DNA from 4 places in the Bacillus rugosus genome. Region 4 is predicted to be linked to each of the others. Evidence: riboswitches for the same ligand, from Rfam matches in the RefSeq annotation. Region 4 holds a riboswitch; each other region holds the start of a gene.
The links. A riboswitch is a leader RNA that binds a small molecule or an ion and turns the genes downstream of it on or off. The one in region 4 is predicted to bind S-adenosylmethionine.
Positions count from the first base shown of each region.

Region 1: linked by a shared signal. The riboswitch ahead of M0696_RS06100 (bifunctional homocysteine S-methyltransferase/methylenetetrahydrofolate reductase) and the one ahead of mtnW (2,3-diketo-5-methylthiopentyl-1-phosphate enolase) in region 4 are both predicted to bind S-adenosylmethionine.
Region 2: linked by a shared signal. The riboswitch ahead of metK (methionine adenosyltransferase) and the one ahead of mtnW (2,3-diketo-5-methylthiopentyl-1-phosphate enolase) in region 4 are both predicted to bind S-adenosylmethionine.
Region 3: linked by a shared signal. The riboswitch ahead of M0696_RS19840 (5-methyltetrahydropteroyltriglutamate--homocysteine S-methyltransferase) and the one ahead of mtnW (2,3-diketo-5-methylthiopentyl-1-phosphate enolase) in region 4 are both predicted to bind S-adenosylmethionine.

Region 1 covers NZ_CP096590.1:1,209,689-1,215,507, forward strand. Annotated here, with positions in the region: gene M0696_RS06085 (MFS transporter) at 1-185, opposite strand, end outside; gene M0696_RS06090 (GNAT family N-acetyltransferase) at 297-1,154, opposite strand; gene M0696_RS06095 (GNAT family N-acetyltransferase) at 1,159-1,608, opposite strand; gene M0696_RS06100 (bifunctional homocysteine S-methyltransferase/methylenetetrahydrofolate reductase) at 1,699-3,537, opposite strand; SAM riboswitch class I at 3,628-3,745, opposite strand; gene M0696_RS06105 (YajQ family cyclic di-GMP-binding protein) at 3,853-4,344, opposite strand; partial or broken gene M0696_RS06110 (CvfB family protein) at 4,443-5,340, shown strand; gene M0696_RS06115 (DUF3784 domain-containing protein) at 5,491-5,742, shown strand; gene M0696_RS06120 (DegV family protein) at 5,784-5,819, opposite strand, start outside.
Region 2 covers NZ_CP096590.1:3,002,478-3,008,296, forward strand. Annotated here, with positions in the region: gene asnB (asparagine synthase (glutamine-hydrolyzing)) at 1-1,699, opposite strand, end outside; gene metK (methionine adenosyltransferase) at 1,848-3,050, opposite strand; SAM riboswitch class I at 3,218-3,355, opposite strand; gene pckA (phosphoenolpyruvate carboxykinase (ATP)) at 3,553-5,136, shown strand; gene M0696_RS15250 (DUF2584 domain-containing protein) at 5,175-5,417, opposite strand; gene M0696_RS15255 (alpha/beta hydrolase family protein) at 5,469-5,819, opposite strand, start outside.
Region 3 covers NZ_CP096590.1:3,912,307-3,918,125, reverse strand. Annotated here, with positions in the region: gene M0696_RS19850 (3-hydroxybutyrate dehydrogenase) at 1-201, shown strand, start outside; gene M0696_RS19845 (5-methyltetrahydropteroyltriglutamate--homocysteine S-methyltransferase) at 253-1,389, opposite strand; SAM riboswitch class I at 1,467-1,573, opposite strand; gene M0696_RS19840 (5-methyltetrahydropteroyltriglutamate--homocysteine S-methyltransferase) at 1,642-2,775, opposite strand; SAM riboswitch class I at 2,860-2,966, opposite strand; gene M0696_RS19835 (LURP-one-related/scramblase family protein) at 3,032-3,520, opposite strand; gene M0696_RS19830 (hypothetical protein) at 3,693-3,971, opposite strand; gene M0696_RS21025 (hypothetical protein) at 4,249-4,374, opposite strand; gene pepT (peptidase T) at 4,478-5,710, opposite strand; gene yxjL (two-component system response regulator YxJL) at 5,760-5,819, opposite strand, start outside.
Region 4 covers NZ_CP096590.1:1,448,994-1,454,812, reverse strand. Annotated here, with positions in the region: gene spo0E (aspartyl-phosphate phosphatase Spo0E) at 1-34, opposite strand, end outside; gene M0696_RS07455 (YkvA family protein) at 237-557, shown strand; gene mtnD (acireductone dioxygenase) at 597-1,133, opposite strand; gene M0696_RS07445 (methylthioribulose 1-phosphate dehydratase) at 1,148-1,777, opposite strand; gene mtnX (2-hydroxy-3-keto-5-methylthiopentenyl-1-phosphate phosphatase) at 1,735-2,442, opposite strand; gene mtnW (2,3-diketo-5-methylthiopentyl-1-phosphate enolase) at 2,439-3,656, opposite strand; SAM riboswitch class I at 3,741-3,841, opposite strand; gene mtnE (methionine-glutamine aminotransferase) at 3,883-5,076, opposite strand; gene M0696_RS07425 (carbon-nitrogen family hydrolase) at 5,171-5,819, shown strand, end outside.

The DNA.
Region 1 (5,819 bases), 240 kb from region 4:
ATCGCAAACGCCGCAATCAAGGAAAATACTGTGATCACGAGACTGACTTGAAATTGTGATAAATGAAGTTCAGATTTCATTTTTGGCAAAATCGGAATAAGCATTGAGTTTCCAAGTGTTAATATTAACGGGATTGAACCGATTGCGACAATCGTCATTCCGTTATTTTGTTTTGATGATTCCATCTCAGAGCACACTCCTTTTCTTCTGCTTAGAATGTCCCTGATAGCTTCGTTTATTCAACGTTTAGACAGCAAAAAACCGAACAGAAAATACCTGTTCGGGAAAAAGGAGGGTTAACCGAGCGCCTGTGAAATCAACGCATATAAGTGTCCATTTTGGTCCGGAAACATCTTTTTCTGGTAAAGCATAAGCGGAAGCTCTGCGTCTGAATGAAATCCCATCTCTAACAGCCTGTCATGAAAAGATGTGTGTTCAGCCGGTATATCGATGCGCATCGGACCTTGTTTGCCTGCGGCCAGCCTGTTGATAATTCGTGCAGCAACGTCTGATGATGGGGCGATGATGGGGCCGAATTTCAGATTGGCAGGTGTCTGTACAGATAGGCCGTAGCCAACCAGATGTCCCTCATTGTTTCTGGCGATGACGCATTCCTCTGAGGTAGAAATAAGCTGCTGCAAAAGGTTTGATCGATCTCCGCCAAAGGCTGTCAGATCGGCTGCAGCTAATTCTTGAAAGTCTTGTTCTCTGAAGGATGACAGTTCAGCATCAAGGCGATTTTGCGTTTCGATCGGTCGAAAACTGTGACAGCTGTACTTTCGGACTGAACCAGCCGAATGAAAACCTGCTTTTTCATAAAGCGGCAAACCTTCTTTTGTAGCACAAAGCCTGATGGCGGTGCTTTCATCCGTTTGGCTGATACACGCGTTTACCATCCGCCGCCCTAGACCGAGCCGTTTGTATTCTTTGTCCACGATGACGAGTCCAATAGAAGCAAGACGGCCAAACAAAAACAAGCCGATGCAAGAGATGATGTCTCCGCGGACATTTTGATAACCGAAAAAGCGTCCTTGTTGGACAAGAAGTGTCAGCTCTTGTTCGCCATAATCCGGCCACCCGGCTTGCCTGCAAAGTCGCAATAGACCGGATGCATGCTCTTCATGAAGCTCAATCAGCTCATCCATTACGTCCATAAGATCACCTGCCTGTTCCGAGTGTTTTGTACATCACAATATGAGTGCCAATGCCGGGAATCTCAAACGGTAAGCCTAGTTCCTCCCAGCCGAGCTTTGCGTAGTAGCCTTTGACATAGTGTCTTGCGTTACACCAGACCGCCTGTACGCCTCTATCTGCCAGTTTTTGCTCCGCGTATTTGATCAGCGTGCTTCCGGCTTTTTGATCGCGATATCCTTCAAGTGTTGCCATGCCTCTCAGCCGATATGCGGAGGAGGCCGTTATTAATGGCTGTTTTTGAGGGAAAAAAGAAGCGATGCTGATCAGCGTTCCTTCATAAAACGCGCCGAGATGAAAAGCGCCTTCTGCATGATCTTGTTCATATTTGCATTGTTCGATGGATTGATGGGGACGCAGGATACGATGCCGGATTTCGTATGTATCTTCCGCGGAAATGGTTTTGACTTCGAGCATGATGTTCCTCCTCATATACCGATTTTCTATATCGTAACACGAATCCTATTAAAAAAGACCGCCCGATTGATTCAGGCAGTCTTATCGGAATTAATGCAAATAGATATTTTGTCGCTGCTCATCTTTTTGCTGGATATAAGAAGTGAGCTCAGCAGTTAAGTCAGATCTGAGAAAAGGCGTAATCAAATAGATGCCGTTAAACAGCTCGCATGCCGTATCCAACAGAGAGCGTGCAATTGCAAGGCCCTCCGCTTTTTGCTTCTCTTTGTCTTCACCGGCGAGGGCCATTGTTTCCCGAATAGAGTCAGACAGCTTAATGCCCGGAATTTCATTGTGGATGAATTCAGCATTCCGGCTGCTAGTAAGCGGCATAATTCCGATATAGATCGGCGTCTGCAGATGCTTTGTTTCGTTATGGATATCGACAAGCTGCTGTTCGGAATAGACAGGCTGTGAAACAAAATAATCGGCGCCGCAATCTATTTTTTTCTCCAGCCGTTTTACCGCTTTATCCAGGTGGCGGACGTTAGGATTAAATGCGGCTGCGACTGAGAAATTCGTTTTCTTGCCAAGCGGCTTTCCAGACAGGGACAGCCCTTCATTGAACTGTTTGATCAGCCTGATTAAATCAAAGGATGTTAAATCATAAACAGACGTGGCACCCGGAAAATCCCCGATTTTAGAAGGGTCGCCCGTGATGGCCAGCACGTCATTCAGCCCTAACGTATCAAGACCCATTAAGTGTGACTGCAAGCCGATAATATTTCGGTCACGGCACGTAATATGGACAAGAGAGCGCATATCAAGCTGCTGCTTCACAAGGGCGCCGCAGGCAACATTGCTGATCCGCGGGGTCGCTAGGGAATTGTCAGCGAGCGTTAGGGCATCGATTCCCGCTTCTTTTAATTCAGCAGCGGCGGACAGAAATTTGTCAAAGCTCAATTTTTTCGGCGGATCCAGCTCTACGATAATGGAGCGTTTTACCGCTGCGATCTCATTCAGGCCCGGTTCTGTGCGCTCATCCTGAACAGAAATGAATTCCTTAGGCCGGGTTTTGACTTCTTTTTCTGTAATCGGAGCAAGCCCGCCAATCGCTTCCGCCATCGCCCGGATGTGATTCGGCGTGGTGCCGCAGCAGCCGCCGATAATCCGTGCGCCTTGCTTGCGGAATTCTGACGCGCTGTTTTGAAAATACGTGTCGTCTGTTTCATAGACGAGCCGGCCTTCTTCAAGCGAGGGGAGACTGCTGTTCGGATAAACTGATAAGAACACATCATCAAAAATCGGCACTTCGCTAAGCGCTTCAATCATGTGATAAGGGCCGAGCCGGCAGTTAATGCCGGCGATATCAGCTCCGAGATCCGCAATCGATCGCAATGCTTCAAAAAGCGGTGTTCCGTCCTGCAGTACACCTTGCTCATGCATGGAGACATTAAGCATAATCGGAAGGTCAGTCTCTTTGCGCGCGATTTTCAGCACTTCACGGGCTTCTTCCAAATCATAATACGTTTCTAACAGCAGCCCATCCGGCTCCTCATGCAGCAGCAGGTACAGCTGCTCGCGAAAGCTGCGTTTGATTTCGTCAAGGCTGTACGCATTTTTATTAAAGGTGCGGATGCCGCCCATCGTCCCCAGCACGTACGCATCGCCTGCTGAAGCCCGCGCGATTTTTACCGCCTCCTGATTCATTTTTTTGATGTCATCCTCAAGCCCGTGTCTGGATAATTTAATATAATTGGCCCCGTACGTATTAGTTTGAATGATGTTGGCTCCAGCCTCAACGTACGCTTTATGTATGCGCTGAATTTCCTCCGGCTTTGAAATGTTGAGCTCCTCAAAGCATCTGTCAATGCCGTAGGAGTAGAGGAGCGTCCCCATGGCGCCGTCGCCGATTAACACCTGTTTTTGCAAATCTTCTAAAAGTCCCATTGTCTGCCTCCTTTATTCACATTCAGCAAGGAAAAAAGAGAAATAAAAAAAGTCCTCTTAAGAAGAAGACTTTGTCGGTGATTTTGTCTCTTCTTATCTTCCAAGCTGTTCGAGCTTGCTGGATTTAGCACCTTGGTCATGGCTGATCGCCATTACACCGGTTGCTGAAGCTTCGTCGGGCCAGTCCCTCTGCTTCTCTTGATAAGAACGGATATGAAATTTTACATGTTCAGGAGCTGCCAAAAGATGCCTGGCGTTTTCCCTTTCTCCAAATTTACCGAAAATAAAGACAATAATCAATAGGATTCAGAAAATTTATCTGAAATTTATAAATTGAACGTCAATTGGCAGATCTGCGCCCCGTACTGCTGTGATAATCTGCTGCAGGTCATCCTTGTTTTTTCCGGTGACACGCACTTGATCATCCTGCACTTGAGACTTTACTTTCAGTCCGGAGTTTTTGATGATGGTATTGATTTTTTTGGCGTTGTCCTTGTCAATGCCTTGAACAAGCTTTGCACGCTGGCGCACCGTTCCGCCTGACGCGCTTTCAACCTTGCCGTAATCAATATTTTTTGTCGGCACGTTTCGTTTAATCAATTTACTGACCAGCACATCTTTGAGCTGGCTTAATTTAAATTCGTCATCAGAAACGAGAACAAGCTCCTCTTTATCTAACGAAATGTCGCTTTTGCTTCCTTTAAAGTCATAGCGTGTGCTGATTTCTTTCAGCGCAATTTGAATCGCATTTTGCACTTCTGGCAATTCCACCTGGGATACAATATCGAATGAACTTTCTTTTGCCATATGAAAACCTCCATAACATTTAACTTATGTGTCGATTATAGTAGAATAAAGAGAAACTTCCAACAGAACAAAGAATCAATTTGTGATGATTGGAAAAAATGTTAACAGAATCCGCATAAAAATAAGCGGAACAGGAAGGACGATAGCATGAGACCAGGGCAGCAATTAACCTTGAGTATAGATCACCAAACTGACTTCGGTTACTTTTTAACCGACGGAGAAGATACGATTCTCTTACATAACAGTGAAATAACTGAGGATATCGAAGACAGGGATGAGGTAGAGGTCTTTATATATGTCGACCAGCAGGAAAGACTTGCGGCTACGATGAAAATTCCGGTCATCAGCGCTGATGAGTACGGCTGGGTCGAAGTGGTGGATAAAGTGGAAGATATGGGCGTTTTCGTTGATATTGGCTTATCTAAGGACGCGCTTGTTGCAACTGAGCATTTGCCGCCATACGAGGAGGTCTGGCCGCAAAAAGGGGATAAACTTTACTGTATGCTCAAAGTGACGAATCGGGGGCGCATGTTTGCCAAACCAGCACCGGAGGATATTATAAGCGAACTGTTTACCGACGCTTCAGAAGATCTGATGAATAAAGAGCTGACAGGTACGGTGTACAGATTAATCGCAACGGGTTCATTTATCATCACAGACGATGGTATCCGCGGTTTTATCCATCCGTCAGAAAGAAAAGAGGAACCAAGACTCGGCTCAAGAATCACGGGACGGGTGATTCAAGTAAAAGAAGACGGCTCAGTCAACATGTCGCTGCTCCCGAGAAAACAGGATGCATTGTCTGTGGATGCCGAGTACATTTTAACGTATATGAGAACAAGAAACGGCGCTATGCCGTACAGCGACAAAAGCCAGCCTGACGATATCAGAGAACGTTTTAACATGAGCAAAGCCGCCTTTAAGCGCGCGCTTGGCCATTTGATGAAAAACGGAAAAGTGTATCAGGAAGACGGATGGACATACGAGAAAAAATAGAGGGCCGTACAGGCCCTCTATTTTTTTATATAAAAACTTCACAAATAAAATTCTGTTACGTATCATTAGGAGACAGATTGTTTTGTCAGTAAAAAGATAGGGGGAGATGTCGTGTACATTCGCATCGATTTTTTATTGATCTTGATTGCGATGCTTTTCTTTTGGATTGCTTATATGGCAGGAATTAAAAAGCAAACATGGATATTGTCCGGTTTCCGTGAATCCCGGATACGTGACAAAGACCGTCTGGCTAGAATTGCGGGATACTTTTTTCTAAATTCAGGGATCTTTATTCTTTTAAACGGTTTTATCTCATTCCAAGGACAAGATCAGCTGATTCCGCCAATGATTTTAGCATATGGAGCTGGAGTTATCATTTATGTAAATAAAAAATTAATATAAAACCTCCAGCATATATCAAATGTCTGGAGGTTTTTGTTTGCTCATTTTCTTAAAAAGAATACGGCTAATGTGCCGGG
Region 2 (5,819 bases), 1.6 Mb from region 4:
TAATGTTCCGCACCCATTCGTTCATTTCGTTTTTCAGCCAATGACGGATCGGTACAGGGAAACCAAGTTTTTTGCGGTTTAATACGTGCTCAGGCACAATTCCTTCAGCCGCTTTGCGAAGAAGATACTTCGTCGTGCCGTTCTTCGTTTTCAGCTCATCAGGAATTTTTGAAGCGACGTCAAATACGACTTTATCCAAGAACGGCACACGCAGTTCCAAAGAATTGGCCATCGTCATTTTATCTGCTTTTAATAAAATATCCCCGCGCATCCAAGTGTGGATATCGACATATTGCATTTTGTTAATATCGCTGTATGAACTGCTTTCTGTAAAGTAAGTCTTTGTCACATCACGATATGAAAGGTTCGGATTATAATGCTTCAGCAGCTGCTTTTTAACAGATTCTTCAAAGATTTTCGCGTTACCGATATAACGATCTTGGAGCGGAGTACAGCCGCGCTCAAGCAGGCTCTTTCCTCTCATACCTTCAGGCATAACAGCCGCAACGTGCAGAAGCATCTTTTTCAGGCCTGACGGAATGCGTTCAAACGGTTTAAGCGAAAGCGGCTCACGGTAAATGTTATATCCGCCGAAGAGCTCATCCGCACCTTCACCTGATAAAGCAACCGTTACATGTTTTTTCGCTTCTTTTGCAACAAAGTACAATGGAATCGCTGCCGGATCAGCAAGCGGGTCATCAAAATGCCATACAATCTTCGGAAGCTCGTTCATGTATTCTTCAGGCGAAATGACTTTGCTGATATTTTCAATGCCAAGTGCCGCTGCAGTTTCTTTCGCTACATCGACTTCACTGAAGCCCTGCTGTTCAAATCCGACAGAGAATGTTTTTAAGCTTGGATGAAATTCCTTCGCAACGGATACAATAAAAGTAGAATCAATTCCGCCAGATAGGAATGAACCGACAGGAACGTCACTTCGCATATGAACGTTTACAGAGTCATAGATCGCGTCTCTGACTTCTTTTACAAGCTTATCTTCTTCAGTCTGAACTGGCTTAAAGTTCGCTTTAAAATACGTTTTGAATGTGATATCGCCATCCGGGCGGATTGTGAACTGTGAACCCGGCTCTACTTTTTTCACATTATCATCGAGCGTGCTTGGTTCAGGAACGAATTGGAAAGACATGTACTGCTGCAATGCTTCTTTATCTATTTCAATATCATTCTGAGCAACCATTAAACTTTTTCTCTCTGAGGCAAAATAAACCTGATCATTGATCGTTGTGTAGTACAACGGTTTAATGCCGAATGGATCTCTTGCTCCATAAAGCACATGATCGTTTTTATTCCAAATCAGAAAGGCAAACATACCGCGCAGTTTGGACGCAGCTTCTTCTTTATAGTGACGGTAAGTCGCAAGAAGAACCTCTGTGTCCGAATCCGTGTTGAATGTATACCCCTTTGCTTCAAGTTCTTCTCTCAATTCAATATAGTTATAGATTTCTCCGTTAAAGATAATCCAATATGTTTCATCTTCATATGATAAAGGCTGTCCGCCATTTTCTACATCAATAATGCTGAGCCGTCTGAAACCGAATCCAACGTGCTCATCATGGAAATATCCATCACTGTCAGGACCGCGGTGAACGATCATTTGGTTCATTTGTTTGATTAGTTCTTCTTGATCAGCGGTTTGAGCTAACGGATGCTTGTTAAAAACCCCGACAAATCCACACATAGTATTGCCTCCATAATTAAAATTGTCATCATTGAACCCCTATTTATAGACGCTGTGAATAGTATTTGGTTTCACGGTTATGTAAAAAAATAAACATGAATACAACGTAAAAAAGGGAAAGCCGCTTAACCAGTAAGCGGCTATAAAATTATTCTCCTAACGCTTCTTCACGCAGCTTCTCTGCTTTGTCTGTACGCTCCCACGGAAGATCAACATCGTGGCGTCCAAAGTGGCCGTACGCAGCAGTTTGTTTATAAATCGGACGGCGTAAATCAAGCATTTTGATAATGCCGGCAGGTCGTAAATCAAAGTTATTGCGAACAACTTCAATCAATTTTTCCTCAGAAGCTTTTCCGGAACCGAATGTGTTGATTGAGATTGACACAGGCTGTGCAACACCGATCGCGTAAGCAAGCTGTACTTCGCAAGAATCAGCAAGCTCAGCCGCAACGATGTTTTTCGCAACGTATCTCGCTGCATAAGCCGCAGAACGGTCTACCTTCGTTGCATCCTTACCTGAGAACGCGCCTCCGCCGTGGCGTGCATAGCCGCCGTACGTATCAACAATGATTTTGCGTCCTGTAAGTCCCGCATCCCCTTGAGGGCCTCCGATAACGAAACGTCCTGTAGGGTTGATGAAATATTTTGTTTCTTCATCAATCAGCTCTTCAGGAACAACCGGATTGATAACATGTTCTTTAATGTTGCGCTGGATTTGCTCAAGCGTAATTTCAGGGTGATGCTGAGTTGAAATAACAATCGCGTCAATGCGGACAGGTTTGTTATTTTCATCGTACTCAACTGTTACCTGTGTTTTGCCGTCAGGACGAAGGTACGGAAGAATATCTTCTTTACGGACTTCACTCAGGCGGCGGGCCAATTTATGAGCAAGTGAAATTGGAAGAGGCATAAGCTCTTTTGTTTCGTTGCACGCGTAACCGAACATTAAACCTTGGTCACCCGCACCGATCGCTTCAATTTCTTCATCGCTCATTGTGCCTTCACGGGCTTCAAGCGCCTGGTCTACACCCATTGCGATATCAGCAGACTGCTCGTCAATTGATGTTAAAACTGCACAAGTTTCCGCATCAAATCCGTATTTCGCACGTGTGTATCCGATTTCTTTAATGGTTTGACGAACCGTTTTCGGAATGTCAACATACGTAGATGTTGTGATCTCTCCGCTGACAAGAACCAAACCAGTTGTCACAGACGTTTCACAAGCAACACGCGCGTTAGGGTCTTTCTTTAAAATTTCATCTAAAATGCTGTCAGAAATCTGGTCACAGATTTTATCCGGATGCCCCTCCGTAACAGATTCTGATGTAAATAAACGACGATTTTTACTCATGATTTGCTTCCTCCTGCACAAGGCCTCCCGAAAGACCTTGTATATATGATACGGAACTCGCTCCCTCTTATACAATGTAACGTTATATTAGAGAATGTTAATTGGCATATTTATGAAATAAAAAAACCTTTTCCATCGAGGAAAGGGTTTGGTCTTTGTGCCTTTCACTCTTATCGCTCAAGGAATCATACAACCTTGCAACAGGTTAGCACCTTGGTTGTCTCACACAGTTGAACATAATAATAACAGAGAAACCGGTTGCTGGGCTTCATAGGGCCTGTCCCTCCGCCAGCTCGGGATAAGAGTATCCGCTCAATGAAATATCTTATCGTAAAAGGGTTTGCAATGTCAATATGATTCAGAAGAAATAGGCACCTATATTGAGGGAAAACATTGGAAAACGCACACACAAAAAACGTTAAATAGTATAGACTATTTGAAAATATATGTTATACTAATTCACAATTAGCAAAACACAAAAAACGATAAAGGAAGGTTTCATATGAACTCAGTTGATTTAACCGCTGATCTACAAGCCTTATTAACAAGCCCAAATGTGCGTCATAATTTATCAGCAGCACAGCTTACAGAAAAAGTACTATCCCGGAACGAAGGCATTTTAACTTCCACAGGCGCTGTTCGGGCGACAACAGGAGCTTATACAGGACGCTCGCCTAAAGACAAATTTATCGTGAAGGAAGAAAGCACGAAAAATAAGATCGATTGGGGTACGGTGAATCAGCCCATTTCAGAAGAAGCATTTGAGCGGCTGTACACGAAAGTTGTCAGCTATCTGAAACAGCGAGATGAGCTGTTTGTATTCGAAGGATTTGCCGGAGCAGATGAAAAATACAGGCTGCCGATCACCGTCGTAAATGAGTTCGCATGGCACAATTTATTCGCCAGACAGCTGTTTATCCGACCGGAGGGCAATGATAAGAAAACAGTTGAACAACCGTTTACCATTCTTTCTGCTCCGCATTTCAAAGCGGATCCAAAAACAGACGGCACACATTCTGAAACCTTTATTATTGTCTCTTTTGAAAAGCGGACGATTTTAATCGGCGGAACAGAGTATGCTGGAGAAATGAAGAAATCGATTTTCTCCATTATGAATTTCCTGCTCCCTGAAAGAGATATTCTATCCATGCACTGCTCTGCCAATGTCGGTGAAAAAGGCGATGTCGCCCTTTTCTTCGGACTGTCCGGAACAGGCAAGACCACCCTCTCAGCCGATGCTGACCGCAAACTGATCGGTGATGATGAACACGGCTGGTCTGACACAGGCGTCTTTAATATTGAAGGCGGATGCTACGCCAAGTGCATTCATTTAAGCGAAGAAAAGGAGCCTCAGATCTTTAACGCGATCCGCTTCGGGTCTGTTCTTGAAAATGTTGTTGTTGATGATGATACACGCGAAGCCAATTATGATGATTCCTTCTATACCGAAAACACGCGGGCGGCTTACCCGATTCATATGATTGACAACATCGTGACACCAAGCATGGCAGGCCACCCTTCAGCAATTGTATTTTTGACGGCTGATGCATTCGGAGTCCTGCCGCCGATCAGCAAACTGACGAAGGAACAGGCGATGTACCATTTCTTAAGCGGTTATACGAGCAAACTTGCTGGAACCGAACGCGGTGTGACGTCTCCTGAGACGACGTTTTCCACATGCTTCGGCTCACCATTCCTGCCGCTTCCTGCTCACGTCTATGCTGAAATGCTCGGCAAAAAGATCGATGAACACGGCGCAGACGTTTACTTGGTCAATACCGGCTGGACCGGCGGCGGCTACGGCACAGGCGAACGCATGAAGCTTTCTTACACAAGGGCGATGGTCAAAGCAGCGATTGAAGGCAAATTAGAGGATGCAGAAATGATGACTGACGATATTTTCGGCCTGCACATTCCGGTTCAAGTTCCTGGCGTTCCTGATCATATCCTTCAGCCGGAAAACACATGGAACAACAAGGAAAAATACAGAGAAAAGGCTGTCTACCTCGCGAATGAATTCAAAGAGAACTTTAAAAAGTTCGCACATACAGATGCGATTGCACAGGCAGGCGGCCCTCTCGTTTAAAAAGCAAAAGCCAAGAGCAATTACGCTCTTGGCTTGTTTTAATTCACAGAATGCAGAGAAGTCAGCTTGTATGTAATGATGGTCCGGCCGTCTTCCCATTGAAGCTTCTGCACTTCAGCTGTTCCCGACTTTTCGCCGAACTTTGTTTTGCGCACATCCATCGGAATCTCCATCGGATACACACGGTATCCGTCTTTCTCTAACGTGAAAATATTTTCATCTATGCGAACTTCTTTTCCTTTTGTCACAATCAATGTATTAAATTCAACAGGCATTCCCAAAGTGAAATCCCCTTTCGTTCTCTTTTTTCTTTATCATACCATATTTCACCGTCAGCGGTTCTTCATCCATTGCGTGAGCTGCCGAACGATACGCCGGTTTTCTTTTGGCGGGAAATAATGTGTGAATTTGCTGTAGTACCACGTCTCCACCGGCTTATGCAGCTGTTTTAGCTTCTCTTCAAATAAATAGGAATGCTGAATCGAAACGTTTTGGTCTTTTTCTCCATGAATTAATAGCACGGGTGCCTGAATTTTGTTTACTTGGTCAAACGGTGTTCTCCATTTGTATTCCTCAGGCACCTTTTTCGGTGTTCCGCCGATGACTCTTTTCATCATTCGCCGTAAATCCTGCCGCTCCTCATATGTAAGGATCATATCACTGACGCCTCCCCAGGAAACGAA
Region 3 (5,819 bases), 1.7 Mb from region 4:
AATCAGCTGAGCGATCTTTCGAAAACAAGAAATGTCCCTTACGACTCCGTGCTTGAACAGGTCATTTTTCCGCTTGTGCCGCAAAAACGATTGCTTTCCGTAAAGGAAATTGCGGATTATGCAATTTTTTTGGCAAGCGAGAAAGCGAAGGGTGTCACCGGGCAGGCTGTTGTCCTTGATGGGGGCTACACCGCTCAATAACATAAAAAACACACTTGCTCCGCCAGGGAATCAAGTGTGTTTTTTCTTTGCTTATTTCCAAACATCGTTAGCGATTTCAACTACATGGCGCAGCTTCGCCCATTGCTGTTCTTCAGTCAGCTTGTTGCCTTCCTCAGTTGAAGCGAATCCGCATTGAGGACTGAGGCAAAGCTGATCTAAGCTCACATAACGGGATGCTTCTTCGATACGGCGTTTTACATCGTCCGGATGTTCAAGCTCACCGAATTTAGATGTCACTAATCCAAGGACAAGCTGAAGATCAGAGCGCTTCACATAACGGAGCGGCTCAAATCCGCCTGAGCGTGAATCATCATACTCCAGGAAAAGCCCGTCCAGGTTCAAACCGTCAAAAATGGTTTCGGCTGCTGCGTCATAGCCGCCTTCCGCTGTCCAAGTGGACTGGAAGTTGCCGCGGCAAATATGCATTGTTACGGTCAAGTCATCCGGACGGTCGGCAATCGCGTCGTTAATCGATTTCGCAAACAGCTGGCGAAGCTCATCAGGCGTTGTTCCGAACGCTTCGATTTGTTTTAATCCTTTTTCAGATAAGAAAACAGCCCAAGCTGTATCATCAAGCTGAAGGTAGCGGCAGCCTCTGTCGTAAAACGCTTGAATCGCTTTTTTATATGCTTTGGATACATCGTGCTGGAAAAGATGATAGTCGTTTTTGTATGCATCCTTTTCCAGTTTTCCGCGGAAAAACAGCATATTCGGGCTTGGGATCGTCATCTTTGGCGTCGCGTCACCGGCAATGCTATGGAGAAATGAGTAATCTTCAAGCATTGGGTGAGTTGAAAAGTCGATATCACCTGTGACTTTAATGCCGCGTGCTTTTGTCTGTACGTTATGAAATTGAATGCCCTGCTCAGGAGTAAACGGCTCAACGCCATCCAGGTTTTCCAGAAAATCAAAATGCCACCATGCTCTGCGGAATTCACCGTCTGTCACCACGTTCAGGCCGGTTTCCTTCTGTTTTTCCACAATGCGGATGATTTCATCGTTTTCGATTTGGCGAAGCTGCTCAGCTGTAATCTCGCCTGCCGCTTTTTGCAGCCGTGCTTTTTTGACGGGCTCAGACCTCAGCAGGCTTCCGACTTGATCCGCGCGAAACGGCGGTTTTTTTCTTTGAAGTGATTTTTGTTCTGCGGGTGTTGTTTGTTGTGACATGTTGTTCATTCCTTCTTTCCATTCGAATATAAAAAAGCTCTTCCTTTGGATAAGGAAGAGCTTGTGTGACAATCTCAACCTTATCTTCAAGAGCAATCATTGCTCTAAAGGATTTAGCACCATTCTGTTAAACAGCGGTTGCCGGGTATCGCAGGGCCAGTCCCTCCACCTCTCTTGATAAGGAAAACCTTTTTATGAAATTTTCTGATAGTATCTATTATTCACACATTTTCTGTTTCTGTCAATGATAGATTATCTCCACACATCGTTGGCGATGTCGATGACATGGCGCAGCTTCGCCCATTGCTGCTCCTCTGTCAAAAGATTGCCTTCTTCAGTAGAGGCGAAACCGCACTGCGGGCTGAGGCACAGCTGATCCAGGCTCACAAAGCGCGCCGCTTCATTGATTCGGCGTTTCACATCCTCAGGATTTTCAAGCTCTCCATTTTTCGATGTGATCAAGCCGAGTACAATCTGGAGATCCTTGCGTTTCACGAAACGGAGCGGATCAAAATTTCCGGAGCGGTCATCATCGTATTCTAAGAACAGCCCGTCCAAATGTAAGCCATCCAAAATCGTTTCAGCTACAGCATCATAGCCTCCTGATGCCGCCCATGTTGAACGGAAGTTGCCGCGGCAAATGTGCATCGTGATTGCTAAATCATCAGGCCGGTCTGCTACTGCATCGTTAATCGTTTTGGCGAACAAGGCAGGCAATGTTTCTGGATCGCCGCCAAGCGCCCGAACAACCTCTCTGCCTTTTTCCTCAAAGAAGAGAGACCATGACGTATCATCAAGCTGAAGATAGCGGCATCCAGCATCATAGAAAGCTCTGATTGCTTTTTTATACGCTTGGGCCAGATCATGAAAGTATTCCTCTTGGTCGTCATAAAACCCTTTATCCGCCTTTTCACCGAAAAACAGCATATTCGGGCTCGGAATCGTCAATTTTGGGGTCGCGTCGCCGGCAATCTCATGTAAAAATTGATAATCGACAAGCGCTGGGTGGCTCGTAAAATCGAGTTTTCCCGTCACTTTGATGCTGCGTGCTTTTGTTTTCGCATTATGGAACTGAATCCCTTCAGACGGGATGAACGGTTCCACACCATCAAGCCCTTCCAGGAAATCATAATGCCACCAAGATCGGCGGAATTCCCCATCTGTTACCACATCGAGACCGATTTCTTTTTGTTTTTCTACAATGCGGGTGATTTCTTGATTTTCGATATCACGAAGCTGATCAGCGGTGATCTCGCCGGCCGCTTTTTTCTGCCGGGCTTCTTTTATCGGAGCAGATCGCAGTAAACTGCCGACATGATCGGCACGGAAAGGAGCTTTGTGTTGTTTTTCTGTTTTTTGTCCTGCAACATTTGTTTGTTGAGCCATGTCATTCGCCTCTTTTCTGTAATGTGTTGAGCATAAAAAAAGCTCTTCCTTTGAGTAAGGAAGAGCTTGAATGGTCAAATCTCCGCCTCATCTGCAAGAACGCAATGTTCTAAAGGATTTAGCACCATTCTGTTTGAAACAGCGGTTGCCGGGTATCATAGGGCCAGTCCCTCCACCTCTCTTGATAAGGTAATCTTCATATTCAGATTTCAATTATCTTAATATTATTACTTTTGGCTCAATTGTCAATGCCTTTTTAGAAAATACTTTCATCTTCATCGTCATATAATACCATATCAAGCACGATAGCGATGGCTGTGCAGATCAGCACATCTTCCTCATTTGCAATCTGCAGATGATACGAATCACCCCAGCTCAGCCACTTCTTGCTCACCGACATCCGGACATTCTTTCCATCTGTCAGCTGGAATTCATCCTTCCACAAGTCACCATCAATTTCCCAGTTGAGCTTAGAAATTTCAAATTTTGGATTGAAAAACGTCAGTTTCTTCGTGACCTCACAAACTGTTTCCCCGCCAATTGAAATCACATATCGCGGCAATAAAGACATTACTTTTTGTTCTATGGAAACGAGTGTTTTTCCGGTTGAGTCTGTCATTTGTAGCGAGTCCCCTAACGAAAAGAACCGGCCCTCGACCTTGAATGTCTCTTGTTCATCCCGGTCATAAATGTGAAATGCATCTTTAAACGAGAACATCTTTTGTTTCATAAATAATTCGATCATTGCTGAAGTCTCCTTTTGATTTGCCTTATAAGAGATTACGGCCAGGGGGCAAAAAGGTTTCAAGTTTCCAATCTAGTGACCAGAAACGCGCTGACCGTTTTTTACGAGTAATTAATGTTTCTAAATTAAAAAAGGCTGCATCGTTCAGCAGCCTTTCTTTTGAAATATAGTATTAGGAAAGATGCATCCGGCGTTTTTGGCGGATCGCGTCAAGGTCGATTAGGTTGTTGTGATGAGGTGCGGCTGCTGGAAGAGGGCTTGTCTTTTGCGGTTTGCGGCGATTGTCCTTGCTGAAAGAAAAAAGAAGATAGCCGCATAATGCGATGATAATAAAAAGGATCATTATACATTCCTCCCAAAAAAAGTTTTGGTATTCTCTATTGTACGGATAAAACGTCAAAAAGTATTCAAAAAATTCCAAATTGGTTAAAAATAAATAGCTGCCCCTCAAAAACAGTCTAACCTGATAACCTGAAAATAGTCTTGCAAATTGGTGATTGCTCATGTGGTGATTGGTTCTATAGTTACTATCGACGATAAAATAAATTCCTTTATACAACTTTTAACCTAAATTTACATAATTCTATTTTTCTGTTTTTGGGTGCTGTTTTCTTGCTTGTTAGGTTTATACCCTATTTTTCGGAATCAAACACAAAAAACCCAAATTACGGAGCATTTGGGCGGTACGGGGGAATGCAGATTGTAGTTTTGGGGATTAGGATGACTGATCAGAAGAAGCGTTTGAACATTTTTCTGATTTTTTGAAATGGGCTCGATTTCTTTTGCATTTTAAGCGGCCTGGTCATAATCCATTTTTTCAATAGACTCTTTGTAGCGATAGCATGTTTTGTCATTGTTTTTCCTCCTCATGTGTTGATACTTGTTTTACGGAGAATGGATTAAAAATGTTTCATATTTACGCAAAAAAACCAGCCCTTTTTGGACTGGCTTTTGGTATTACGCCTGTTCTTCAAACAGTTTTGCAATCTCAACGATGACATTTACGGCTTTCACCATGTTATCGGCTGAGATGTATTCAAATTTGCCGTGGAAGTTTTCCCCGCCGGTGAAGATATTTGGTGTCGGGAGTCCCATGTAGGACAACTGGGATCCGTCTGTGCCGCCGCGAATTGGAGAAATCTTCGGTTCGATGCCGAGGTTTTCCATTGCTTGCTTGGCAATGTTGACAATTTCAATGACAGGTTCAATTTTCTCTCTCATGTTGTAGTATTGGTTGTTCATATCAAGCTGAATCCGGTCATGGCCGTATTCGTTTTGAAGTTCTTCAACAACACGCTTCATTGTTTCTTTTCTGCTTTGGAAGTGATCTTTGTCAAAGTCTCTGATAATGTAGTGGAGTTTTGTGTCCTCTACATCCCCTTGAATCGACAGCAGGTGGTAGAAGCCTTCGTAGCCTTCTGTATATTCAGGCGCTTCGTCTGCCGGCAGCAGGCTGTTGAGCTTCATTGCGATTTTCGCAGAGTTGATCATTTTCCCTTTTGCCGTTCCGGGATGTACGTTGTTGCCTTTGATGGTGATTTTTGCGGCAGCGGCATTGAAGCTTTCGTATTCAAGCTCACCGAGCGGGCCGCCGTCAACTGTGTAGGCAAAGGACGCATTAAATCGTTTTACATCAAACTTGTGCGGGCCTCTGCCGATTTCTTCATCAGGCGTAAAGGCGACTCTGATTGTGCCGTGCTTGATTTCAGGGTGTTTGATGAGGTAATCCATAGCTGTCATGATTTCAGCGATACCGGCCTTATTGTCTGCGCCAAGAAGGGTTGTGCCGTCTGTAGTGATGAGTGTATGGCCTTTATAGCCGGGCAGTTCTGGGAATTGATCAGGCGACAGAATGACCTGCAGCTGTTCATTAAGAACGATGTCTTTTCCATCGTAGCTTTCAATGATTTGCGGATTCACGTTTTTGCCGGTAAAGTCTGTGGCGGTGTCGACGTGAGCGAGAAAGCCGATTGTCGGCACATCTTTTTCAGTATTGGAGGGAAGAGTCGCCATGACATAGCCGTTTTCATCAATGGCTGCATCCTGCATGCCAATGGACTTCAATTCATCAACGAGCATGTTTCCTAAAGTCAATTGGCCGGGTGTGGAAGGGCAGGTATCAACGGATTCATCGGACTGTGTATCGACTTTTACGTATGTAGTAAACCGTTCAATGATTTCTTCTTTCATTTCCAATCATCTCCTTTGTCTTATTTTATCATGGCGGGATGAGAGATTTCTATTGCACAATACCGTTTCGAATGGCAAAAACAACTGCCTGTGTCCGGTCTTGAGCGTT
Region 4 (5,819 bases):
CCAACAATCTTTCTTGTTCAGAAGAACCGCCCATTCACTTCACCCCTCGCCGCTAAGAAATAGGAAACAAGTTTGATTGGGTTATTGTGCATTATTACAGATTATACTTTATTTGTAAACATATTTTCATTAAATAAGTTATTTTTTCAGGTATAATAGATATATTGATAGGATTAGAAGAACAATACCCAGGTGAAGAATATCTTAAACACGCCGCCAGGCAGGAGGTATGCCCGATGAAGAAAAAGAAAGCAATAATGCTCGGAGCGGCAGGCGGAAAAGCGATTTTAAAAAGGAAAAACCGAAAAAAATGTATTCAGCACATTACTGTTTTTTTACAAATGATTCGGGATTGGAGAAACGGCAATTATCCCCGTTCACAGGTAAAAACGCTTTTTCTTCTAACTGCTGCCATCTTATATATCGCCATGCCACTCGATATCATTCCAGACGTTATCCTCGGTCTAGGGATCATTGATGATGCAGCTGTATTAGGTTTGATTTGGACGCTGATTAAAAAAGAAATGTCACAATATGAAAAGTGGCGTTTGCAATAAATATAAAAAGCCCCGTTCGATGAACGGGGCTTTTTCTGCTTACTGATTCACGCTGTCTTTTTCATAAATCGGAACCCAGCCTTCAGTTGTGACAAAGATTCTCACCGCGACAACTTTGCGGTCCTCCTGAAGTGTGAAGTAATGGCGGATATTTTCAGGCACGGAGATTAAATCTCCAGGGTTTAAACGGACATCAAAAAACGTGCCGTCCTTGCCCTGAATGACAAAAATGCCATGTCCGCTAACGATAAAACGAACCTCATCGTCTGTATGGTGATGCTCTCTTTTAAAATTCTCAAGCAGTTCATCAAGTTTCGGATTGCTGTCTGACAGTGAAATAACATCCTGTGCTTTGTAGCCGCGGCGTGCTGAGATATCTTTAATTTCAGTTTCAAAGGTATTAAGGATTTGCTGTTTTTCTTCTTCTGTCAGATCATATTTCTCTGAAAGCTGTTCCGGTAGCTTCGCAATATCCCATTGCTCATAAATAACCTCTTGACTGTCCAGAAAGCTTGCTACTTCCTCTTGATTTTCAATCGTTGTATTTGCCTCATCATGAATTCGAATTGTTGCCATTTCAGTTCCTCCTTTTATTTAACCAGCTGGTGCTGGAGTGTTTTCAATTTCAAATGGTAGCTGAACAAAAATTCATATGCTTCAAGGACTCTTTTTGCTTCAAATGCTGTTCTGCCCCAAGCTGTAATACCGTGATTTCGGATCAGAACAGCTCCTGAATCCTCTGAGACCTCTTCCGCAAACAGAGCTGCGAGCATCGGAATATGAGCTGGATTTTCAATGATCGGAATGGTCACTTCTGCATCCTCTTCCCACAGGCCGAGCGCTTTTATTATTTCCTGGCCTCTGAATGTGATTTTCTTTTGGTCTCCGTATAGCTCTGAGATTACATTATTGTTTACCGTATGGACGTGCAGGCAGCATCCGGCATTTGTTTTATTGTACAAATGTGTGTGCAAAAGCGTTTCCGCTGACGGTTTTAGAGAATGCCCGCTTTCGGCAGGTTCTCCGTTTTGATCCACCAGCAGAAAATCTTCATCCGTTTGTTTGCGTTTATCTTTTCCGCTTGCAGTGACGAGAAATGTTAAAGGCTCATCAGAAACTTTAATAGACAGATTGCCGCTAGTCGCCGGAAACCAATCTCTTTCTGCCAATTCCCGTTTTACTTCAGCGAGTTCTCTCCAGCGTTCTTGTTTTGCAGCCATTCCTGTACCTCCGTTACATTCTCGATATCTTTTCTTATCTCATAAAAATCTTGATACGGGAGATGATTCAGGTTCCGCTCCCGGCATTCGTTTAATAAATAATCTCTTGCAAAGCAAAGGTCTGACAGCTTTGCCGCCTCCACATCTGTAACCGAGTCACCGATCATGATGATATATTGGTTTGGCTCAGAAAGTTCATGTATCACCGACGGCTTGCAGCACCCGCATTGATTGCTGCAAGTCCCTTTACAGGAATGAGGCCAATCAATATGAATATAGTCACTGTCAAATGACGCATGGTTGCAATAAATACGATCTTTTTCCACAATGCCTTCAAGCAAAGGATATACAAAAAAGTCCATTCCTCCGCTTACGATATAAAACGGCAGCTCATGCTCATTGATAAACGCTACAAATTCCCGAAAGCCTTCCCTGATTTTTGCATCTTCCAATACAAATCTTGTAATCTCTTCTTTTAAACTGCTGGGCAGAAGGCCGAACATCCGCCCGACACCTTCTTTGATTGACAGCGTTTTGGAAAGGACGCCGTCTTTTAATGCCGTCCACTCCGGCGGAGCGAATGTTTTCATGATGCTTATAATGTTGTCGTTCATCGTGATGGTTCCGTCAAAATCACAAATAATTAAAGGCTTTCGAGTCGTCATACGGCTTCAACCTTTCCCCATTTATCAAGCGCGAGCTTCAGATCCTTGCATTGTTCGGCTTTTTCATCAATCGGCTGGGCTTCTAAGACAGCATCAATTATGGCTCTGAACGCTTTGCCCCCGCCTTGGGCACCGTTTGGATGTCCGTGTACGCCTCCCCCGGCGTTAATAATATGATCTATACCGAAATCCCGCATTAAAAGCGGAACCATGCCAGGATGAATGCCTGCTGACGGAACGGCAAATGTTTGGTTAAAGGCATCCTCTCTCACACATTCTTCATGAATCGCCAGCGCATCTTCTTTTGGAAGCGCAACCGAACCGTATGGAGATGGGAAGAGACTAAAGTCAGCACCGCAATACCGGTTTAATTTTCCGAGCAAAAGAGCGTGAGAAAAGCCGTAGAACGGAGAAGACGTAAACGCCCCGCTGACCGCTGGATGTGCCATAATCGGGATTGCGATTTCGGGATCTTCCGCTAGGCTTTGCATGACGTCCAAGCCGTAAGCAAAGACATTAAACAAAAGTGCATCCGCCCCCAATTCGGCAGCGCGTCTCGCTTTGTCTTTCAGATCCGCCGTGCGTCCAGTCAAATTGACCGCATACAGCGTTTTATGTCCGGTTTGCTCATACGTTTCTTTCAATATTTGCTTTCCTTCTGTAATTCTTGTTTCAAAAGGCGCCAGCCCTGTCTCAAAGAAAATTTCATCGTCCTTAATCAAATCAACTCCGCCAAGCGCCTGCTGTCTGAGCTGTTCTTTAATATCACTCAGGTCCCTTCCGATGACCCCTTTAAATATGCTCATTAACAGCGGTCTCTCAAACTCTCCCAGCAGTTTCCGAATGCCGTATACGCCAAACTTCGGTCCCGGCAGTGTGCGCTTAAATGCCTCAGAGAAGTGAAGATCGAGTAATTTGATTTTTCCGTCCAGCGACAGCTTGCCAAACACTGTTGTCAGTAAAGCCGGAATATCCTGAGAGAAATTGATTTCAGGATAGGCGATTGTGATCACCGCTTGTTTTCCTGATGCAGGAGTTCCCTCTCTTTCCTCGACCTTTATCACCCGTCCCTTGTGCTTTTGCATTTGCTCCTGTTTCACTAGAGGCAGATCTGTCCATGAGCCTACTGTCAATCCTGTTGCGATTTGTTCTGCTTTTTTCTCTGTATCGGCTCCCGGTTCGGTCAGGAGATATGTTGCTATTAACTCACTCATGCCTGAGCTCCTTTCATTTACATCCATATAAAAAAACCTCTTCAAACAGCAATCGCGTCTAAAGAGGTTTCGTTTCTCGTCCGAATCTTATCTCTCAGCCGCCAGCTGCAAGAATTAGCACCGTGCTTTATAAGTCGGTTGCCGGGCTTCATCGGGCTCGTCCCTCTGCCTGCTCTTGATAAGAAAATATAGATTTTATAAATTATTTTGAATTATCCCACCGTTATCAAATCTTGTCAATGCTTTTTTGGGTAAACAGGTTCAGTTTCCCAATTCGATAAGCGGCTTCTTTGAGACTTTCTTCACTTGTCAGCAGTCCGACTCTGACGTAGCCCTCGCCATATTTTCCGAAGCCGTTTCCAGCCGCAACTGCCACATTTGCTTTTTCCAGCAAAAGGTCTGAGAACTGCTCGGAAGTATAGCCTTCAGGCACAGGCAGCCATGCAAAAAATGAACCTGCCGGAGCTGTCACATCCCAGCCGATTTCCCGGCATGCAGCGATCCAAGCGTTTCGCCTGCTCTCATATCGGGCATTTTGCTCCGCCACACACGTCTGATCAGCTAGCAGTGCCGCTGCTGCAGCCTCCTGAGTCGCTCTGAAAAGACTGACAAACATGTGGTCTTGATAAAGATTGATTGCTTCAATGACCGAAGCGTTTCCGACGGCAAAGCCGACCCGCCACCCTGCCATGTTATACGTTTTTGACAGCGTGTAAATTTCAATTCCGATATCCTTCGCACCTTCAGTCTGCAAAAAGCTTAACGGTTTGCAGCCGTCAAACCCTACAGCGCCATAAGCAAAATCGTGAACGACACAGATCCCGTTTTCTTTCGCAAAACTGACCGTTTCTTCAAAAAATTCAGATGTAGCAATAGCTCCGGTCGGATTATTCGGATAATTTAAATACATCAATTTCGCCTGTTCTCTCACTTCGGCGGCGATGCTGCTGTAATCAGGAAGAAACGCCCTGTCCTTTACGAGCGGCATCATTTCCATTTTCGCTTTCGCGAGTGTGACACCTGACCAGTAATCAGGATAGCCCGGATCAGGAACTAAAATCGTATCTCCGGGATTCAACAGGCATTGCGGGAGCTCGACCAGACCGGCTTTCCCGCCGAATAATATAGCGACTTCAGTTTCCGGGTCAAGATCAATGCCGTATTCTCTTTTATAAAATGCTGCTGCGGCTGATTTTAGACTGTACGAGCCGCGAAAAGACGAGTATTTATGATTTTCAGGATCCGCAACGGCTCGTTTCATTTCCTCGACGATATGTTCCGGAGTCGGCTGATCCGGATTTCCCTGTCCGAGATTGATGACGTCATGCCCTTCTGCGAGCTTTTGGTTCACTTTCTGCACCAGAGAAGCGAAGAATTGTTTAGGCAATTCCTTCAATACATGAGACTGTTCAAATTTCATCTATTCTCACCTTCTAAAAAAATCTTGAAATGATAGTCCATCATCATATATGGTTAAATGAAAAAAGTAAAGAAAAATTTGGAGTGATAAAAAGATGAAATGGACGATATCTTGTCTTCAATTTGATATTTCATACGGTAAACGTTCGGAAAATATCAAAAAGGCTGAATTTTTGATCGAAAAAGAAAGCAAGCATGCTGATGTTCTTGTTCTTCCTGAATTATGGACGACCGGATATGACCTGGCCAACCTTGATGAGCTCGCTGATGAAGACGGGCGTTTTGCTCAGAGCTGGCTGAAGAAAACAGCAAAAAAACATGGCGTTCATATTGTCGCCGGATCGGTCGCTGTCAGAAATGATTCTGATGTTTATAATACAATGTACATCGCGGATAAGGAAGGACAAATCGTTAAAGAGTACAGAAAAGCCCACCTTTTTCAGCTGATGGATGAGCATGTGTATTTATCAGCCGGTTCCGAAGACGGATACTTTGAGCTTGATGGCGTCAAAAGCTCAGGATTGATCTGTTACGATATCCGTTTTCCGGAGTGGATCAGAAAACATACAACAAAAGGTGCCAACGTGCTGTTTATTTCTGCAGAATGGCCACTTCCCCGCCTTGATCATTGGAAAAGCCTGCTAATTGCCCGGGCCATTGAAAATCAATGCTTTGTCGCTGCATGCAATTGTACCGGTTCAAATCCAGATAATGAATTTGCCGGGCATAGCCTGATTATTGATC